DNA from 2 places in the Streptomyces sp. NPDC093600 genome. Region 2 is predicted to be linked to the other one. Evidence: riboswitches for the same ligand, from Rfam matches in the RefSeq annotation. Region 2 holds a riboswitch; the other holds the start of a gene.

Region 1 (8,293 bases), on a different contig from region 2:
ACCGCATCCGCCGCGAGTGCCCGTGGTCCTCGCGGCAGACGCACAAGGGGCTCGCCAAGTACGGCATCGAGGAGGCGTACGAACTCGTCGAGGCGATCGAGGCCGGCGACCGCGTCGAGCTGCGCGAGGAGCTGGGGGACGTGCTGCTCCAGGTCGTCTTCCACGCCCGGATCGCCGAGGAGCACGAGGAGGAGCCCTTCTCGATCGACGACGTCGCCGGGACGATCGTCGAGAAGCTGATCCACCGCCATCCGCACGTCTTCGGCGACGCGACCGCCGAGACGCCCGAGGACGTCAAGGCGCACTGGCACCGCGCCAAGGCGATCGAGAAGCAGCGCGACTCGGTGACGGACGGGGTCCCGCTCGGCCAGCCCGGTCTCGCGCTCGCCGCGAAGCTGGCGGGCCGGGTCCGCACGGCCGGTCTGGACGTGAAGCCGCCGTCCGGCGAGGGCGTCGGGTACGCCTTGCTCGCCCTCGCCGCCGAGGCGGAGGCGGCCGGCGTCGACCCGGAGGCCGCGCTGCGGGCCGCCGCCCGTGCCTACCGCGACACGATCCGCGCGGCGGAGGGCCTGTAGAAGGGGGCCCAGCGCCCCAGGGCCCCCAGCCCCCGGCTGAGCGCCGCGCGCCCCGCCCCCAATCCCCCCGGGCCCCGTCCTCCCGTCGCTCACCGCCCGCGCGGGTCCCGCGCCTCCGGGTCGTGCCAGAGGAGGGCCGGCGGTTCGATGAGCCGCTCCGCACGGGTCGCCGGGCGCGGGTGGAGCCGGTCCACCGCCGGGAGGCGGTCGTGGAAGATCCGGGCCGGGTCGGCGCCCAGGGCCTCCACGACGGGCGTGACCTCGTGGAGGAAGCCGGGGGGCCCAGCGAGATAGACGTCGTGCCGGGGCCAGTTCCCACACGTGTGCAGGGCGTGGACCAGCCGCTCGGTGGCCTGGTCGCGGGGGCGGCCGGGCGCGGAGGCGATGTAGGTGACGTGCAGCCCGGGTATCCGTTCCTTCAGGCGCTCGACATCCTCCCGCCCGTACAGGTACTCCTTCGCCCGCGCGGCCACGAAGAGCCGTGCCTCCGCGCCGCCCTCCCGCGCCGCCACCTCTTCCAGGAGCGCCTTCACCGGCGCCCAGCCGGTGCCGGCGGCGACATAGGTCCGTGGCGCGCCGGGCTCCGTCCGTGCGGTCAGCGCACCGCCCGGGGCGCTGAGCCGCAGCGTCTCGCCGGCGCGTGTCCGGGCGACGAGCGCCGTGCTCATCAGTCCGCGCGGCACCTGGCTGATGTGAAGGTCCACCGTCCCGTCCACGCGGGGCGCGTTGGCGAGCGAGTACGTCCGCCAGACCCGGGGGACCCGCAGCGAACTGACGCCGGTGTACTGCCCCGGCCGGTACGGGAACGGCTGCCGCGGCCGCAGGGTCAGCACGGCCAGGTCCTCGCCGCGGCGGGTGTGCGCGACGACGTCGGCGTCCCACCAGGCCGGCTCGCCCCGCCCGGCCGCCTCCTCGGCCCCGCGCATCATCAGGTCGGCGATCCGCCCGTACGCCTCGGTCCACGCCTTCTCGGCCTCGACGCTCCACGCGGCCCCGGCGGCGTGCGCGAACGCGGCGACCAGGCTGGTCCCGACGGCCGTGTAGAACACGGGCGCGGCGAGGAACTTGCGGTGATCGCGCCCCAGACGCGCGAGATAGCCGGGGAGGCCGGGGTCCTCCAGGCGGTTCACGACATGGGTGAGCGCGGCGAAGAGCCGGTCGCGCTGGGGCCGCAGGTCCTCGGGGAACAGCTCGCGGATGCCCGGGTTGTGCCAGAACAGGTGGGAGTAGAAGAAGGTGACGGCATGCTCCGCCCGTCTCTCGACGACGGCGAACGTGCTTCTGAGCAACTGAGCGTCCACGGGAGCATCTAATCCCGGATCTCCACGCCAGGGACGCGGACGGACACACGCGTGGTCGCCACCCGGGCGGGACGGGACACGCCCGTGGTCGCCACCCGGGCGGGACGGGACACGCCCGTGGTCGCCACCCGGGCGGGACGGGACACACCCGTGGCCGCCGCCCCGGCACCGCCGCCGCCACCCGGCGGCGCGCCGCGCGTAGGGACCGGCACACACCCGTCGCCGCCGCCCGGCCGGGGAACGACACCCGTCGCCGCCGCCCTCGCGGGCGGACGGACACACCCATGGCCCCCGCCCAGCCCCCCAGACGCGGCGATTACTGTCGGGCCCATGCACGACCAGCCCTCCGCCCCCGGCGGCTCCGCCGCCCCCGCGCTCTTCACCTGGGAGTTCGCGACCGATCCGTACCCCGCCTACGCCTGGCTGCGCGAGCACGCGCCCGTGCACCGGGCGAAGCTGCCCAGCGGGGTCGAGGCGTGGCTGGTGACGCGGTACGCCGACGCGCGGCAGGCGCTCGCGGACCAGCGGCTGTCGAAGAACCCCGCGCACCACGACGAGCCGGCGCACGCCAAGGGGAAGACCGGGATCCCCGGCGAGCGCAAGGCCGAGCTGATGACGCATCTGCTCAACATCGATCCGCCCGACCACACCCGGCTGCGACGCCTGGTGTCGAAGGCGTTCACGCCGCGCCGGGTGGCCGAGTTCGCGCCCCGGGTGCAGGAGCTGACCGATCAGCTCATCGACGGGTTCGCGGAGAAGGGGAGCGCCGACCTCATCCACGAGTTCGCCTTCCCGCTGCCCATCTACGCGATCTGCGACCTGCTCGGCGTTCCGCGCGAGGACCAGGACGACTTCCGTGACTGGGCCGGGATGATGATCCGGCACGGCGGAGGGCCGCGCGGCGGGGTCGCGCGGTCGGTCAAGAAGATGCGCGGGTACCTCGCGGAGCTGATCCACCGCAAGCGGCTCGATCCCGGGGACGACCTGATCTCGGGGCTCATCAAGGCCTCCGACCACGGGGAGCACCTCACCGAGAACGAGGCCGCGGCGATGGCCTTCATCCTGCTCTTCGCCGGCTTCGAGACCACGGTCAATCTGGTGGGGAACGGGGTGTACGCCCTGCTCCGGAACCCCGGCCAGCGGGAGCGGCTCCAGGCGTCGCTCGCGGCGGGGGAGCGGGGGCTCCTGGAGACGGGGGTCGAGGAGCTGTTGCGCTACGACGGACCGGTCGAGCTGGCCACCTGGCGGTACGCCATGGAGCCGCTGACCATCGGCGGGCAGGAGATCCCGGCGGGCGACCCGGTCCTGGTCGTACTCGCAGCCGCCGACCGCGACCCGGCGCGGTTCGACCGGCCGGACACCCTCGACCTGTCCCGGCGCGACAACCAGCACCTCGGGTACGGGCACGGCATCCACTACTGCATCGGCGCCCCCCTCGCCCGGCTGGAGGGACAGATCGCCCTCGCCACCCTCCTGACGCGGCTGCCGGACCTGCGACTTGCCGTGGATCCTGCCGATCTGCGGTGGCGCGGAGGGCTCATCATGCGCGGATTGCGCACGCTTCCGATGGAGTTCGAACCCCTTGTCCGCTGACGGACCGTCAAGACTGTGACTTTTACGTGATCTCCGCTGCATCGACTTGTGACTGACGTTCGAATGCCGCTACGTTCACCGTCAATCTCAGCCGTCACGCGAAAGGCATTCCGCATGCGCTCCGGGAACGGACGTCACCGCAGACCCCGCCAGGCCCCCGCCATCGTCGTCGCCGCAGGCGTGACCGGATCGGCCCTCGCGCTGCCGCTGCTCGGTGCGGGCTCCGCCTCCGCCGCCGACGCCGCCACCTGGGACCGGGTGGCCGAGTGCGAGTCGGGCGGCCTGTGGAGCGCCAACTTCGGCAACGGGCTCTACGGCGGGCTCCAGTTCACCCAGGAGACCTGGGAGCGGCACGGCGGCCTCGCGTACGCCTCCAGCGCCGACCTGGCCAGCCGTGCGCAGCAGATCGTGGTGGCCGAGAAGGCGTTCGCCGCCGGCGGCACGGAGTGGGACACCTGCGCCCCGATCGCCGGCCTGACGAACGACGGCACCGCCCCCGAGGTCGACCCCGGGCCGGCCCTCGTGCCGGAGGAGCCCACGGGCCCGGTCGAGGAGTCGAACCGCACCACGGGCCTTCCGATCGCCCCGACGGCCACCGAGGCTGCCCCGACGGCTCCCGAGGTCCTCCCGACCGCCCCGACGGCCCCCGGGACCGTCCCGGCCACTCCCGCCGCCCCCACCGCGCCCGCGACGCCGGACGCCTCGACGGGCGCCGTCACGCCGTCCCCCACCGCCCCCGGGGCATCGGTCACGCCGTCCGCGCCGGCCGCCCCCGGCACCGGCAAGCACCGTGGCGACGCCGCTCCCGAAGAGACGGGCATTGCGGACAGCAGCGGAGAAACCGGTCGCCACGCCTCGCCGTCCGCGGGGACTGACGGAGTGACAGGTGAGGTGACCGCCGGTACGGGTGCGGAGAATACGGACACTCAGGGCACTGCGGACGAATACACCGTCAAGCCCGGAGACAATCTCGCCGAGATCGCTCAGGAGAACGAGCTCCCCGGCGGCTGGACCGCCCTCTATGACGCCAACCGCCGGACGGTGGGCGGCGATCCGGATCTCATCCTCCCTGGTCAGAGCCTCGACCTGACGCCCGAAACCGCCCCTGCGCAGGGCTAGTTCGGCAGCTTATGTCCGGTTCTGGCCAAGTGAGACATGGGTCTCTTTGTCGCGACCGGCGTGTTCCGTCCGCAAACTTTGCTTCCGTCACCTCTCACCTGCGCAAACGCTGTTCGGTACAGGGCAAGTAAGGGCGATTTCTCCCCTATAGACGTCTTTGAACTTCGCGGGGGTCTGTGTCTACGGTCGTGACCGCTCGCCACCGCGGGCCCCGTCGACCGAAACGCCGAATCCTGCCGTCGGTTGATGGGAACAGTCGTCGCGCAAGCGCCGTAGGCAGGAGCGGGGGACCCAAGGTAAGCGCCGGTTCCCGGCCGTCGAGACAGACGGACGGAAGGCCGGCTTGGGGTGGAGCCGCGTGCTGGTCACGCGGCCGGACAACTCACTTGGTCCGAACCCGACAGCTCACCTCGCAGGCGTCGGTGAGGAGAAATCGCATGCTGCTTTCCGGTAAGGGCAAGCACCGCCGTGCTTCCAAGGCCACCCGCGCCGTCGCACTCGTCGGCGTCGCCGGTGTCGCCGTCGCCGCCCCGCTGATGACCGCCGGGTCCGCCTCGGCCGCCACCGCCTCCGAGTGGGACGCCGTCGCCCAGTGCGAGTCCGGCGGCAACTGGTCCATCAACACGGGCAACGGCTACTACGGCGGCCTGCAGTTCTCGGCCTCCACCTGGGCCGCCTACGGCGGTACCGCGTACGCCTCCACCGCCGACAAGGCCTCCAAGTCGCAGCAGATAGCGGTCGCCGAGAAGGTCCTGGCCGGCCAGGGCAAGGGTGCCTGGCCGAGCTGCGGCGTGGGCCTCTCCAGCGCCGCGTACAACGGCGGCTCCGCCGAGCAGGCCGCCCCCGCGCAGCAGGAGCGTCAGGCCGAGCAGCCGACGACCCGCAGCGAGTCGCGCACCGCGCCGAAGGCCGCGCCCAAGAAGGCCGAGTCGAAGAAGACCGTCACCACCCCGACCGGCAAGAAGGTCGCGAAGGGTGACGGCGAGTACAAGGTCGTGACCGGCGACACGCTGAGCAAGATCGCCGCCGCGCACGACGTCAAGGGCGGCTGGGCGAAGCTCTTCGAGCTCAACAAGGACATCGTCGACGACGCCGACCTGATCTACCCGGGCCAGCAGCTCCACCTGAAGTGAGTCAGGCGGCCCGCGTGAGTCCGGCGGCTCACACGGGTCCCGGGGGGCGTCTCGCCCCCACGACCCTCCCGCGGTGACCACCCCGGTCCGGCGCGCCCTTCCCCCGTGCGCGCCGGACCGGGGTTCCGCGCGTTCGAGCCCCGCCCGCCAAGGCTCCCGCCTCGTTACCGTCCAGTAGTTCTGAGGTCGTTCGTCCATAGATGCATGCCCTTGGGTCCTTTTTCGTCCCAGCGGGCGGGCGCCCGGCTGGCTGGAGGCCGGGAGCCGGTTAGGCTCTTGTCGCAAGGCCAAAGAGACCCTGCACCGCATGCGTCACATCTAGCTTCACATCCCAGAAGGAGATGCTCGTGCCGTCCATCGACGTCGTCGTAGCCCGGGAAATCCTGGACTCCCGAGGCAACCCCACGGTCGAGGTCGAGGTCGGCCTCGACGACGGCAGCACCGGCCGTGCTGCTGTTCCGTCCGGTGCCTCCACCGGTGCGTTCGAGGCCCTCGAGCTCCGCGACGGTGACCCGAACCGCTACCAGGGCAAGGGTGTCGAGAAGGCCGTCCTCGCCGTCATCGAGCAGATCGGCCCGGAGCTCGTCGGCTACGACGCCACCGAGCAGCGCCTGATCGACCAGGCGATGTTCGACCTGGACGCCACCCCGGACAAGTCCTCGCTCGGCGCCAACGCCATCCTCGGCGTCTCCCTCGCCGTCGCGCACGCCGCCTCCGAGGCGTCCGACCTGCCGCTCTTCCGCTACCTCGGCGGCCCGAACGCGCACCTGCTGCCCGTTCCGATGATGAACATCCTGAACGGCGGCTCGCACGCCGACTCCAACGTGGACATCCAGGAGTTCATGATCGCCCCGATCGGCGCGGAGTCCTTCTCCGAGGCCCTGCGCTGGGGCACCGAGGTCTACCACACCCTCAAGTCCGTCCTGAAGACCAAGGGCCTGTCCACCGGCCTCGGTGACGAGGGCGGCTTCGCCCCGAACCTGGACTCCAACCGCGCCGCGCTCGACCTCATCGTCGAGGCCATCAAGCAGGCCGGCTACGTCCCGGGCAAGGACATCGCGCTGGCGCTCGACTGCGCCGCCTCCGAGTTCTACAAGGACGGCTCGTACGAGTTCGAGGGCAAGTCCCGCTCGGCCGCCGAGATGACCGAGTACTACGAGGAGCTCGTCGCCTCCTACCCGCTGGTCTCCATCGAGGACCCGCTGTTCGAGGACGACTGGGCCGGCTGGAAGGCCATCACCGAGAAGCTGGGCACCAAGGTGCAGCTCGTCGGCGACGACCTGTTCGTCACCAACCCGGAGCGCCTGGCCCGCGGTATCGAGGAGGGCTCCGCCAACGCCCTGCTGGTCAAGGTCAACCAGATCGGTTCGCTGACCGAGACCCTGGACGCCGTCGAGCTGGCCCAGCGCAACGGCTTCAAGTGCATGATGTCCCACCGCTCCGGCGAGACCGAGGACGTCACCATCGCCGACCTCGCCGTCGCCACCAACTGCGGCCAGATCAAGACCGGCGCCCCGGCCCGCTCCGAGCGCGTCGCCAAGTACAACCAGCTGCTGCGCATCGAGGAGATCCTCGACGACGCCGCGGTGTACGCCGGCCGCAGCGCGTTCCCGCGCTTCAAGGGCTGACAGCCCGTCCGACAGGCTGTCCGACAGCCCGTCGTACATACGTCCCCGCACCCGGTCCCGTACCGTGTGCGGGGACGTTCGTACGTAAAGGGGAGGCGCGCACATGGCCCGGGACCGGTTCTCGACCGCGACCAGGATCAAGCTGCTCGGCGAGCAGACCGCCGCCCGTGTCTACCGCTCCCAGACCCGCCGCCAGGCCCGCCGCTCCCGGCTCACCGGCCGCGCGGCCTTCCTCGCGCTCGTCGTCTGCTCGCTGGTGGTGGCACTCGCCTACCCCATGCGCCAGTACGTCTCCCAGCAGGGCGAGATCGCCGAACAGGAGCGCCAGGCCGCCGAGGCCGCCGAGCGGGTCGAGGAGCTGCGGGACGAGAAGGCCCGGCTCCAGGACCCGGCGTACGTCCGCCGCCTCGCCCGTGAGCACCTGCACTACGTCATGCCCGGCGAGACCGGCTTCACCGTGAACGACCCCGAGGCGGAGCGGGCCCGCCGCGCCGAGCAGGCCGAGGCGGGCACCCCCTGGTACTCCAACCTCTGGAACGGCGTCGACCGCGCCGACGCGCCACGCTGACCCGGCGGCGCGAGATGATGGTGTGACGGCACCTCGCACGGCCGACCGCGCCGCGCACCGCACCACCCACCGAACCGCCCCTCGACGAGAAGACAGACGCACGCATGGAAACGCCCCCTCCGCAGACCCCCCGCACCGAGCCCACCGAGGCGGACGTCGCCGCCTTCGAGGCGCAGCTCGGCCGCCCGCCCCGGGGTCTGCGCGCCATCGCGCACCGCTGCCCGTGCGGCAACCCGGACGTCGTGGAGACCGCGCCGCGGCTCCCGGACGGCACCCCGTTCCCCACGACGTACTACCTGACCTGTCCGCGCGCCGCCTCCGCCATCGGCACCCTGGAGGCCAACGGCGTGATGAAGGAGATGCAGGCCCGGCTCGC
Region 2 (8,293 bases):
CCTTCGGCGAGGACCAGGAGTTCGGCGGCTCGGGCCTCGGCTCCGTGACCGCCGGAACGTTCTTCGTACGGATCGTGATGTCGCCGTTCGCGCATCCGCTCTTCACCGTGCTCACCGGACTCGGCTTCGGCCTCGCCGCCCTCGCCGCCCGCCGCCGGCGCGTCCGCCGGATCCTGCTGCCGCTGACCGGCCTGGTCCTCGCCATGGGCACGCACGCCCTGTGGAACGGCTCGGCCGTCTTCGGACCGTGGGGCTTCTTCCTGGTGTACGGCATGTTCATGGTGCCGGTCTTCGGGCTGCTGACCTGGCTGGCGATATGGAGCCGGCAGAAGGAGCTGCGCACCATATCCGGGCAGCTCCCGGCGTACGCGGCGGCCGGCTGGCTGTCCCCCGCCGAACCGCTCGCGCTCTCCTCCATGCGGGCCCGCTCGGTGGCCCGCGACTTCGCCGCCCGTACGTACGGCAAGCCGGCGGCGCAGGCGGTCGGGGAGTACGAGGCGTTCGCGACCAGCCTCGCCTTTCTGCGCGCCCGGGCCGAGCGGGGGACGGCGGAGGAGGACTTCACCGCCCGCGAGCAGGAGCTGCTGCACCACCTCTGGCAGCGCAAGGCGGTCGCCTCTCCCGCGCTGACGTACGCGGCGCGGGCCACCGGCCGGGTGTGGGCGCCGCCGCAGTACCTCGACTACGGCGGCTACAACCCGTACCGGAGCTGACCGGCACCGGTCAGAGGTTCAGGCCCTTGCCGCGCAGCCAGGCCGACGGGTCCACGCCGGAGCCGCCCGCGGTGTGGACCTCCAGGTGGAGGTGGGGGCCGGTGACGTTGCCGGTCGCGCCCACGCGGCCGATGGTCTCGCCGGTGCCCACGGACTGCCCCGCGCCGACCGTCATGGACGACAGGTGGCAGTACCAGACCTCCGTACCGTCCGCCAGTTCCAGGACGATCCGGTAGCCGTACGAGCCCGACCAGCCGGCGGACTTGATGGTGCCGCCGTGGACGGCCTTGACCGGAGTGCCGGTGGGGGCCGCGAGGTCGAGGCCGGTGTGGTAGCCGGAGGACCACATCGAGCCGGACTCACCGAAGGTGGAGGTGATGGTGTACGAGGAGGTCGGCAGGGCGTAACTGGCGGCGAGCTTGGCCAGGCGCTCGGCCTCGGCCTTCGCCGCGGCCTCCTCCTCGGCCTTCTTCTTCGCCTCGGCGGCCGCCTTCTCGGCGGCGCTCGCCTTGGCGGCGGCCTCTTCGGCGGCCTTCTCGGCTGCCGCCTTCTCCGCCGCGGCCTTCTCGGCGGCGTCGGCGGACACCTGCTGCTGCTCGGCCTGCTGGAGGATGCGGGCGCGCAGCGCCTCGCCGGCGTCGGCGGTGGACGCGGTGGCCGAGGCGTCCGTGCCCCCGCTGCCCTCGGCGTCCAGGGCGAGGGTGGCGGTGAGCGGCAGGGGGTTGTTCGTACCGGAGCCCGAGCCGTCCCCACCGTCGGTCCCGCCGTTCGCGCCGTCCCCGTCGTTCGCGTCGGCGATCAGCTGGCCGACGCCGGGCAGCGCGGAGGCGTCCGGGAGGCCGAGGTCGGGAAGGGATATGGAGACGGCGGGCTTCTCCTGCGCGGTGGCCAGGCCGCCCGCGCCGACGGCGGCGATGACACCGACGCCCAGGACGGTGGAGGAACGGGCGAAGTTGGAGCGCTGCTTGACGACGCGATGACGGCCGCCGGCGCCGGATCGCGCCTGCTGACGGAGCGAGTCCTCGGTGGGATTCCACTCCTCCCACGCGCCTGTCCCGGGGTCCGCCCCGGGGGCACCCGAGGCACCGAACGCGTCGAAGGGGGCTTCGGGGGCAGGGGTGTTGGACGCCACGAAGGCGCGCTCCTTTCCTTCCTTCTCGCCTACCGGGTTAGCTGACGGGTTCGGAGCAGGAAGGTCTCCTACGGGCATCTCGCACGGATGCGAGGCTGCCCGATTCACCCCAATTGGTGGTTCCCCGGTTCCTTTTCAGGATTCGGCGCGTGCGCACGGTGCCGTCTCTTGCGACGGCTGGGACGACCGCGCTGCGTTATCGAACGTTAATAGACAGAGGGTCCTGATTCCAAGCCGTTCCGGTTGATCATTAGCGAGATTGCGGGAGAATGGCCCGACTTGACCCTGCTTCAGTAAACGCCCGGCGAACGACGCGAACCTGACGGTGTGTCAATTGTTATCGGAGTGGCACCTTGTGACTACGGATGGTCACGGCACCACGGGCATCGTCCGCCGCCGCTCCGGCTGCCCCCGCGTCGGGCGGCTCACGGCCAGCAGCGCCATGTCGTCCGTCGTCCCGCCCCCGGTGTAGCGCCGCACATCGTCGACGAGCGCGTCCAGGAGCGCCTCCGGCCCCGGGAAGATCCGCCCGGCGAGCCGCTCGGCGGGATCGTAGAAGGCTCCTGTGGCGTCACGCGCCTCGGAGAGCCCGTCGGTGTACAGCAGCAGCGTGGCGCCCGGCGGGTACGGCGCCTCGTCGGCCCGGTCCGGCCACGCGGCCAGCTCGCCCAGACCGAGCGGCAGCGCCGGCTCGCTCGGCGCCAGCAGGGTCAGCTTCCCGTCCGCGTGGAGCAGCAGCGGCTCGGGGTGCCCGCGGTTCACCACCCGTACGAGACCGCTGCCGCGCGGGATCTCGGCCAGTACGGCGGTGGTGAACCCCTCGGCGGCGTCCAGACCGGTCCGCCGGGTGCCCTCGCGGGCCAGCGCCCGCTCCAGCCGCTGGGCGACGCCCTCCAGCGTCGACTCCTGCTCGGCCGCCTCGCGGAAGGCGCCGATGACGACGGCGACGGCCTCGACCGCGTCGAGCCCCTTGCCCCGTACGTCGCCGACCACGAGCCGTACCCCGTAGGGCGTGTCCTGGACCGCGAACAGATCACCGCCGATGAACGCGTCCGCCTGCGCGGCCTCGTAGCGAGCGGCGACCTGCAGCCCGCCGATCCGCTCGGCGGGCGTCGGCAGCACCGCCTTCTGCGCCGTCTCCGCGATCACCCGGGCCGACGCCAGCCGCTCACCGCTGCGCCGCACGACGCGGTTGATCAGCAGGGCGAGGGCGGAGACCGTGATGACGGTCAGGGTCTCGGTGAGCGCCGGGACGTCGGTGAGGGTGTCGTTGTAGACGTGCAGCCCGACGCTGACGAGGACGGCGGCGATCCCGGTGAGCAGGGTCGTCAGCATCGAGAAGAACGGGGCCGCGATGAGCGGGGCGGCCGAGAACATCGGGGCGGCGGTGAAGGCGGGCGGGGTGGACAGGTCGAAGACGGCCCCTCCCGCGATGATCAGCGGGGGCAGGGCGCGGATGAACCGGCGCGCGCGCTCCCCGCGCGGGCGCGGCCGGGGGGAGGACCCGCTCCCCACCGCTTGCTGCCCCACCTGTGCTCTCCTGCCCGGTCCGTACACGGCGACGGACGGTACCGCGCCCTTCCCAGCGTGGCGGGAGCCGCGCCGGGCGGCGACCCCCGCTCCGCCGACCGGGGTACGGGCCCGTGCCTCCCTGCCCGTGCCCGCGGGCACGGAAGCACGAGCCCGCGGGGCCCGGGCGCGGCCCCCCGTAGTCAGGCCGTCGCCGCGAGCCGTCCTCCCTGGGCCAGCGCCCCCACCGCCACCGCGCAGACGAGACCGACCCCGCACAACACCAGCCAGGGCGTGGCCGACCGGCCCGTCAGGTCGAGCAGCGCCCCGGTCCCCAGGTTCCCGAGCGTGATGCCGACCCCGCAGACGGTGTTGTAGAGGCCGTAGTGCGTCGCCACCCACCGCCCGCCCGACAGGGCGACGACCGTGTCCATCTCGTACGGGTAGAGGATCGCGTTCGCGAGCGCCAGGACCGCCGCGCACAGCAGTAGCCCCACCACCCCGCGCGCCGCCACCGGCAGCAGGAAGGCCGCGCCCATCAGTCCGAGCCCGAGGACCAGGCACCGCTCGCGCGTCAGCCGGCGCTTGCACCAGGCGGTGATCCGCAACTGGCCCGCCAGGGCGACGAGCGCCGAGACGACGAACAGCGCGGTCGTGACCCCCGTACTGTCCGCGGCCAGCGGCAGCGCGAGATAGACCTGGAAGGACAGGACGTACGAGCCCGTCATCGCGAGCGAGAAGAGCCAGAAGGTCCGGTTGGCGAGCACCGTACGGAACTGGCCGCCCTCCCCGGCGACCGGCTCGGCCGCCGCCTCCCGTACGCGTACCGGCAGATGGCGCAGCTGCACCACCGTCAGCGCGGCGAACAGCACCGCCGCCACCACGCACGTCAGCCGGAAGGAGACGCCGGTCAGCGCCACCCCCACCAGCGGCCCGAGCAGGATCCCGGCCTGGTAGTACGTGTTGAACAGGGCGAACGCCTCCACGCGCCGCTCCCCCGCCTCGGCCGCCAGATAGGCCCGTACGGCCGGGTTGAACAACGCTCCCGCCAGGCCCGTCGCCACCGAGGCGGCGATCAGCACGGGCAGCGACTGGGCGAAGGCGAGCGCGCCGAAGCCGGCCGTCCGCAGGGCGCAGCCGGCGACGATCAGCGGCTTGAAACCGAGCCGGTCGGCGAGGGCGCCGCCGATCAGGAACATGCCCTGCTGGGAGAGGTTGCGGACGCCGAGGACGAGACCGACCGACCAGGCCGCCATGCCGAGCCCGTCCGCGAGATGCGCGGCGAGGTACGGCATCAGCATGTAGAAGCCGAGGTTGATGGTGAGCTGGTTGAGGAAGAGGAGGCGCGCGGCGGGCTCGAAGGTACGGCTCTGCTTCCAGATCCCGCCCTCGGCGGCGGCGGTCGTAATGGGTGTCGTACTCATCGGACCCGCCCCGAGGGCGTCGGCCGCTCCAGCACCCGGCGGGTCCAGCCGGTGACGGGCACGCCGCTCTCGTACGCCGCCGGCTCCTCCCGTACGGGGGCGTCGAACAGCCCGTGGGCCGCGCAGAACTCGTCGCTGAACACCGAGTCGAAGTACCGCTGCGGTCCGTCCGGGAAGACGGCCGCGATCCGGGTGCCGCGCGGCCGGGTCCGGGCCAGCCACCCCGCCACGAGCGCCACGGCGCCCACGCTCCAGCCGCCGGTGGCGAACTGACGGGCCGCGAGCCGGCGGGCCGCACGCACCGCGTCCTCGGGGCCCACCCAGTGGATCTCGTCGAAGGCGCCGTGGTCGACGTTGCCCGGGTGGATGGAGGACCCGAGCCCGCGCATCAGCCGCTCGCCCGCCGGAAGGCCGAAGACGGTGGAGTGGACGGAGTCCACGCCGACCAGTTCGAGGGCGGGGCTGCTGGTGGCGCGCAGCGCGCGCGAGATACCGGCCGAGTGGCCGCCCGTACCCACCGCGCAGACGAGGACGTCGATCCGGTCGAGCTGCTGGGAGAGTTCGGCGGCGAGTCCGGCGTACGCCTCGGGATTGTCGGGATTGCCGTACTGGTCGGGCCACCAGGCTCCGTCGAGCGTGGTGAGGAGCTCGGCGACGCGGTCCATCCGGGCCTGCTGCCAGCCGCCGTGCGCACGCGGCTCGGGGACGACATGGACCTGGGCGCCGTGCGCGACGAGCATCCGCTCGACGATCGGTTCCAGACCGGGGTCGGTGACGACGTGGACGGGGTGGCCGTGCAGCACACCCGCGAGGGCGAGGCCGAGGCCGAGGGTGCCCGAGGTGGACTCGACGATCGGCGCACCGGGCCGCAACGCGCCCCGGCGGCGGGCCTGCTCGACCATGTGGAGGGCGGCACGGTCCTTGATGCCGCCGAAGTTGAAGCCTTCGAGCTTGGCCCAGTAGCCGTCGTCCATCCACAGCACGGGGGTGTGGCCGACGGTCTGATCGGCTACGGAAGGTGCGACGCGGGCGATGGAGGCGCTGGGGAGGGAGGCGCTGGGCAGGGAGGCGCCGGGCAGCAGTTTGCTCATGATGGGTACGTCCTTGAGGTGGTACGCGGAGGGAACCTGGTCACGCGAGGGCGAGACCCGGCTCAGTTCCGGTCCACTCCGAGGGCGAGCAGCAGACTTCCCGGCTCGGGGCCGGGCCCCGCCCTGCCCCGGACACAGCGCGCGTGCGGGTCGGCGGGGACCGCGTCCCGTGAGAGGCGTACGGCTCCCCCGGCGTCCGGCACCGCGAGCTGCGAGGCGGCTGCGGTCTGCGCCGGCAGATGGACGTCGAAGGACCACGCCTCGCCGTTCCGCTCGCAGCCGTGCGGCAGGGCGGGCGCGGGGGCGGAAGCGACGGTTCCGGTGCCGGCGGCGGTGGCGGTTCGGTCGGCGAGGGGCAACACGTGACCGTGCGTCCCGTGACAGACACCGGCGATCAGCGCGACGAGGGCGAGGAGCAGCAGGACGGCGGGCACCCGCCGTCCCACCGCCGCTCGTACGTCCGTCACATCGCGATCACGCATGGTGCGCGCGACACTACGGCGGGTACTCGCGCCTGGGCAAAGGGACAGGCGCGGTTTTGGCCACCGTTTACTCCCGGAGCTTCCGTTACAGGTTGCGCTCCGCGTAGACCTCCATCGCGTCCCGGACGAGGATCGCCGTGCCCTCGCCGTGCTTGTCGTAGTTGGCGGTGAAGCGCGGGTCGTCGACGTACAGCCGGCCGAGGCCGATCACGTACTCCTTCGACGGTGTCGTGGTCGTCGACAGCCACTCGATGTGGCGGCGCGTGATCGCCTGGACCTCGTCGCTGTCGGCGGCCAGGCCGTCCCGCGCCGCCCGGGCGAAGTCACGGGCGATGCCGGCCTGCCGGTCCATGAACGCCCGCTTCTCCTCGGCGCCGAGCGAGCGCCACCAGCGGTCGCCCTTCTCGTACGCCTCCCGGCCCCAGCGCTCGGTGACCTCCGCCTCGTACCGCGCGTGGTCGAACCCGTCGAACACTTCCTCGGCCATCAGCTCTTCTCCCTTCTCGGTCTTGTGGAGAGTGGTCCGCACCGACTCGATCTGCCGGCCGATGCGCTCCCGCTCCTGCTCCAGCAGGGCGAGATGGGTCCGCAGGGCGGCGGACGTGTCGCGCTGGCCTTCGAGGACCTCGGCGATGGCGGACAGCGAGAGCCCGAGCTCGCGCAGCAGCAGGATGCGCTGCAGCCGCACGAGTGCCGCCTGGTCGTAGTACCGGTAACCGTTGGCGCCGATCCGGCTGGGCTCCAGCAGTCCGCGCTCGCCGTAGTGCCTGAGCGTGCGGCTGGTGGTGCCGGCCTTCCTGGCGATCTCCTGGATCGACCACTCCATGCCGAGAACGCTAAATCTTGACGTCGCGTAAAGGTCAAGCGGCGGAAAAGGGCCGCGCCGGAAACGCGCCGGAGGCACCCCGGGACACGACGAAAGCCCGGATCCATTCACTGGATCCGGGCCTTCGTTGCTACTGAGTAGCGGGGACAGGATTTGAACCTGCGACCTCTGGGTTATGAGCCCAGCGAGCTACCGAGCTGCTCCACCCCGCGTCGGTGAATATGACCTTACGGCATGGGCAGCGGATTCGGAAATCCGTTTCCTCAGCAGCCGCAGTCCTCGGCGTCGACGGGGGCCGTCAGCGGGTCCGCGTCCTTCTTCCCGGCGCCTTCCCACGTCTCGTACGCGAAGCCCTCGCGCACCCAGTACTCGAAGCCGCCGAGCATCTCCTTGACCTGGTAGCCGAGCTGGGCGAGGGCGAGCGCGGCGCGCGCGCCGCCGTTGCAGCCGGGGCCCCAGCAGTACGTGACCACGGGCACGGACTTGTCGAGCAGCCGCTCGGCCTGCTCGGGTATGAGGGCGGTCGGCAGATGGATCGCGCCGGGGATGTGGCCCTGGTCCCAGGAGGCCGTGGAGCGCGAGTCGAGAACGACGAAGCCGGGGTCCCCGCCGTCGGCGAGAGCGGCGGCGACGTCGGACACGTCGGCGTGGAAGGCGAGCCCCGCGGCGAAATAGGCGGCCGCCGCGGCGGGCGAGGCGGGCGGGGTGCGAAGTACCGAATTGACCTGCGTCGTTGTCGTCATGCCTGAAAATCTACGGTCGGAGATCGACGCGTTGAAGTGGCAATTCCCGGTGACCGCGCGGATCGGCAGGGGAAAACGGCGAGTTCACCGGGGCGCGGCGTGGATCTCACTCATCGGCCGACTCCGCGCCCCGGTCCGCCATGGAACGGTCGCGTGAGGCAGGTGGACTAGCCGTGCTTCTCCAAAAAGGCGAGCACCCGCTGGACGAGCAGCCCGGCCGCCGTCTCGTCGTACGACGGCAGGCCGCTGTCGGCGAACAGATGCCGATCGCCCGCGTAGAGGAAAAGCTCCGCGTCCTCCGCATCCGCCACAAGGGCGCGGGCGGCGTCGAGGTCGCCCTCACCGGCGAAGAACTCGTCCGCGTCCATTCCAT

What was found. Region 2 has a riboswitch for cyclic di-AMP ahead of ACIRB4_RS18420 (M23 family metallopeptidase). Riboswitches for the same ligand answer to the same signal wherever they lie in the genome.
Region 1: it holds a riboswitch for cyclic di-AMP, as region 2 does, so the genes downstream of both, ACIRB4_RS21440 (transglycosylase family protein) here and ACIRB4_RS18420 (M23 family metallopeptidase) in region 2, are expected to answer to the same signal.

Annotation. Positions count from the first base shown of each region.
Region 1 is NZ_JBIWIU010000008.1:281,527-289,819, forward strand. Features, by position in the region: gene ACIRB4_RS21420 (nucleoside triphosphate pyrophosphohydrolase) at 1-575, shown strand, start outside; gene ACIRB4_RS21425 (globin domain-containing protein) at 665-1,876, opposite strand; gene ACIRB4_RS21430 (cytochrome P450) at 2,207-3,469, shown strand; gene ACIRB4_RS21435 (transglycosylase family protein) at 3,584-4,588, shown strand; cyclic di-AMP (ydaO/yuaA leader) riboswitch at 4,803-5,022, shown strand; gene ACIRB4_RS21440 (transglycosylase family protein) at 5,026-5,721, shown strand; gene eno (phosphopyruvate hydratase) at 6,063-7,349, shown strand; gene ACIRB4_RS21450 (septum formation initiator family protein) at 7,453-7,917, shown strand; gene ACIRB4_RS21455 (DUF501 domain-containing protein) at 8,022-8,293, shown strand, end outside.
Region 2 is NZ_JBIWIU010000007.1:20,318-28,610, forward strand. Features, by position in the region: gene ACIRB4_RS18415 (PrsW family intramembrane metalloprotease) at 1-713, shown strand, start outside; gene ACIRB4_RS18420 (M23 family metallopeptidase) at 724-1,845, opposite strand; cyclic di-AMP (ydaO/yuaA leader) riboswitch at 1,857-2,003, opposite strand; gene ACIRB4_RS18425 (PP2C family protein-serine/threonine phosphatase) at 2,215-3,375, opposite strand; gene ACIRB4_RS18430 (MFS transporter) at 3,558-4,778, opposite strand; gene ACIRB4_RS18435 (PLP-dependent cysteine synthase family protein) at 4,775-5,869, opposite strand; gene ACIRB4_RS18440 (hypothetical protein) at 5,932-6,351, opposite strand; gene ACIRB4_RS18445 (MerR family transcriptional regulator) at 6,437-7,177, opposite strand; tRNA gene ACIRB4_RS18450 (tRNA-Met) at 7,316-7,389, opposite strand; gene ACIRB4_RS18455 (rhodanese-like domain-containing protein) at 7,441-7,920, opposite strand; gene ACIRB4_RS18460 (dienelactone hydrolase family protein) at 8,088-8,293, opposite strand, start outside.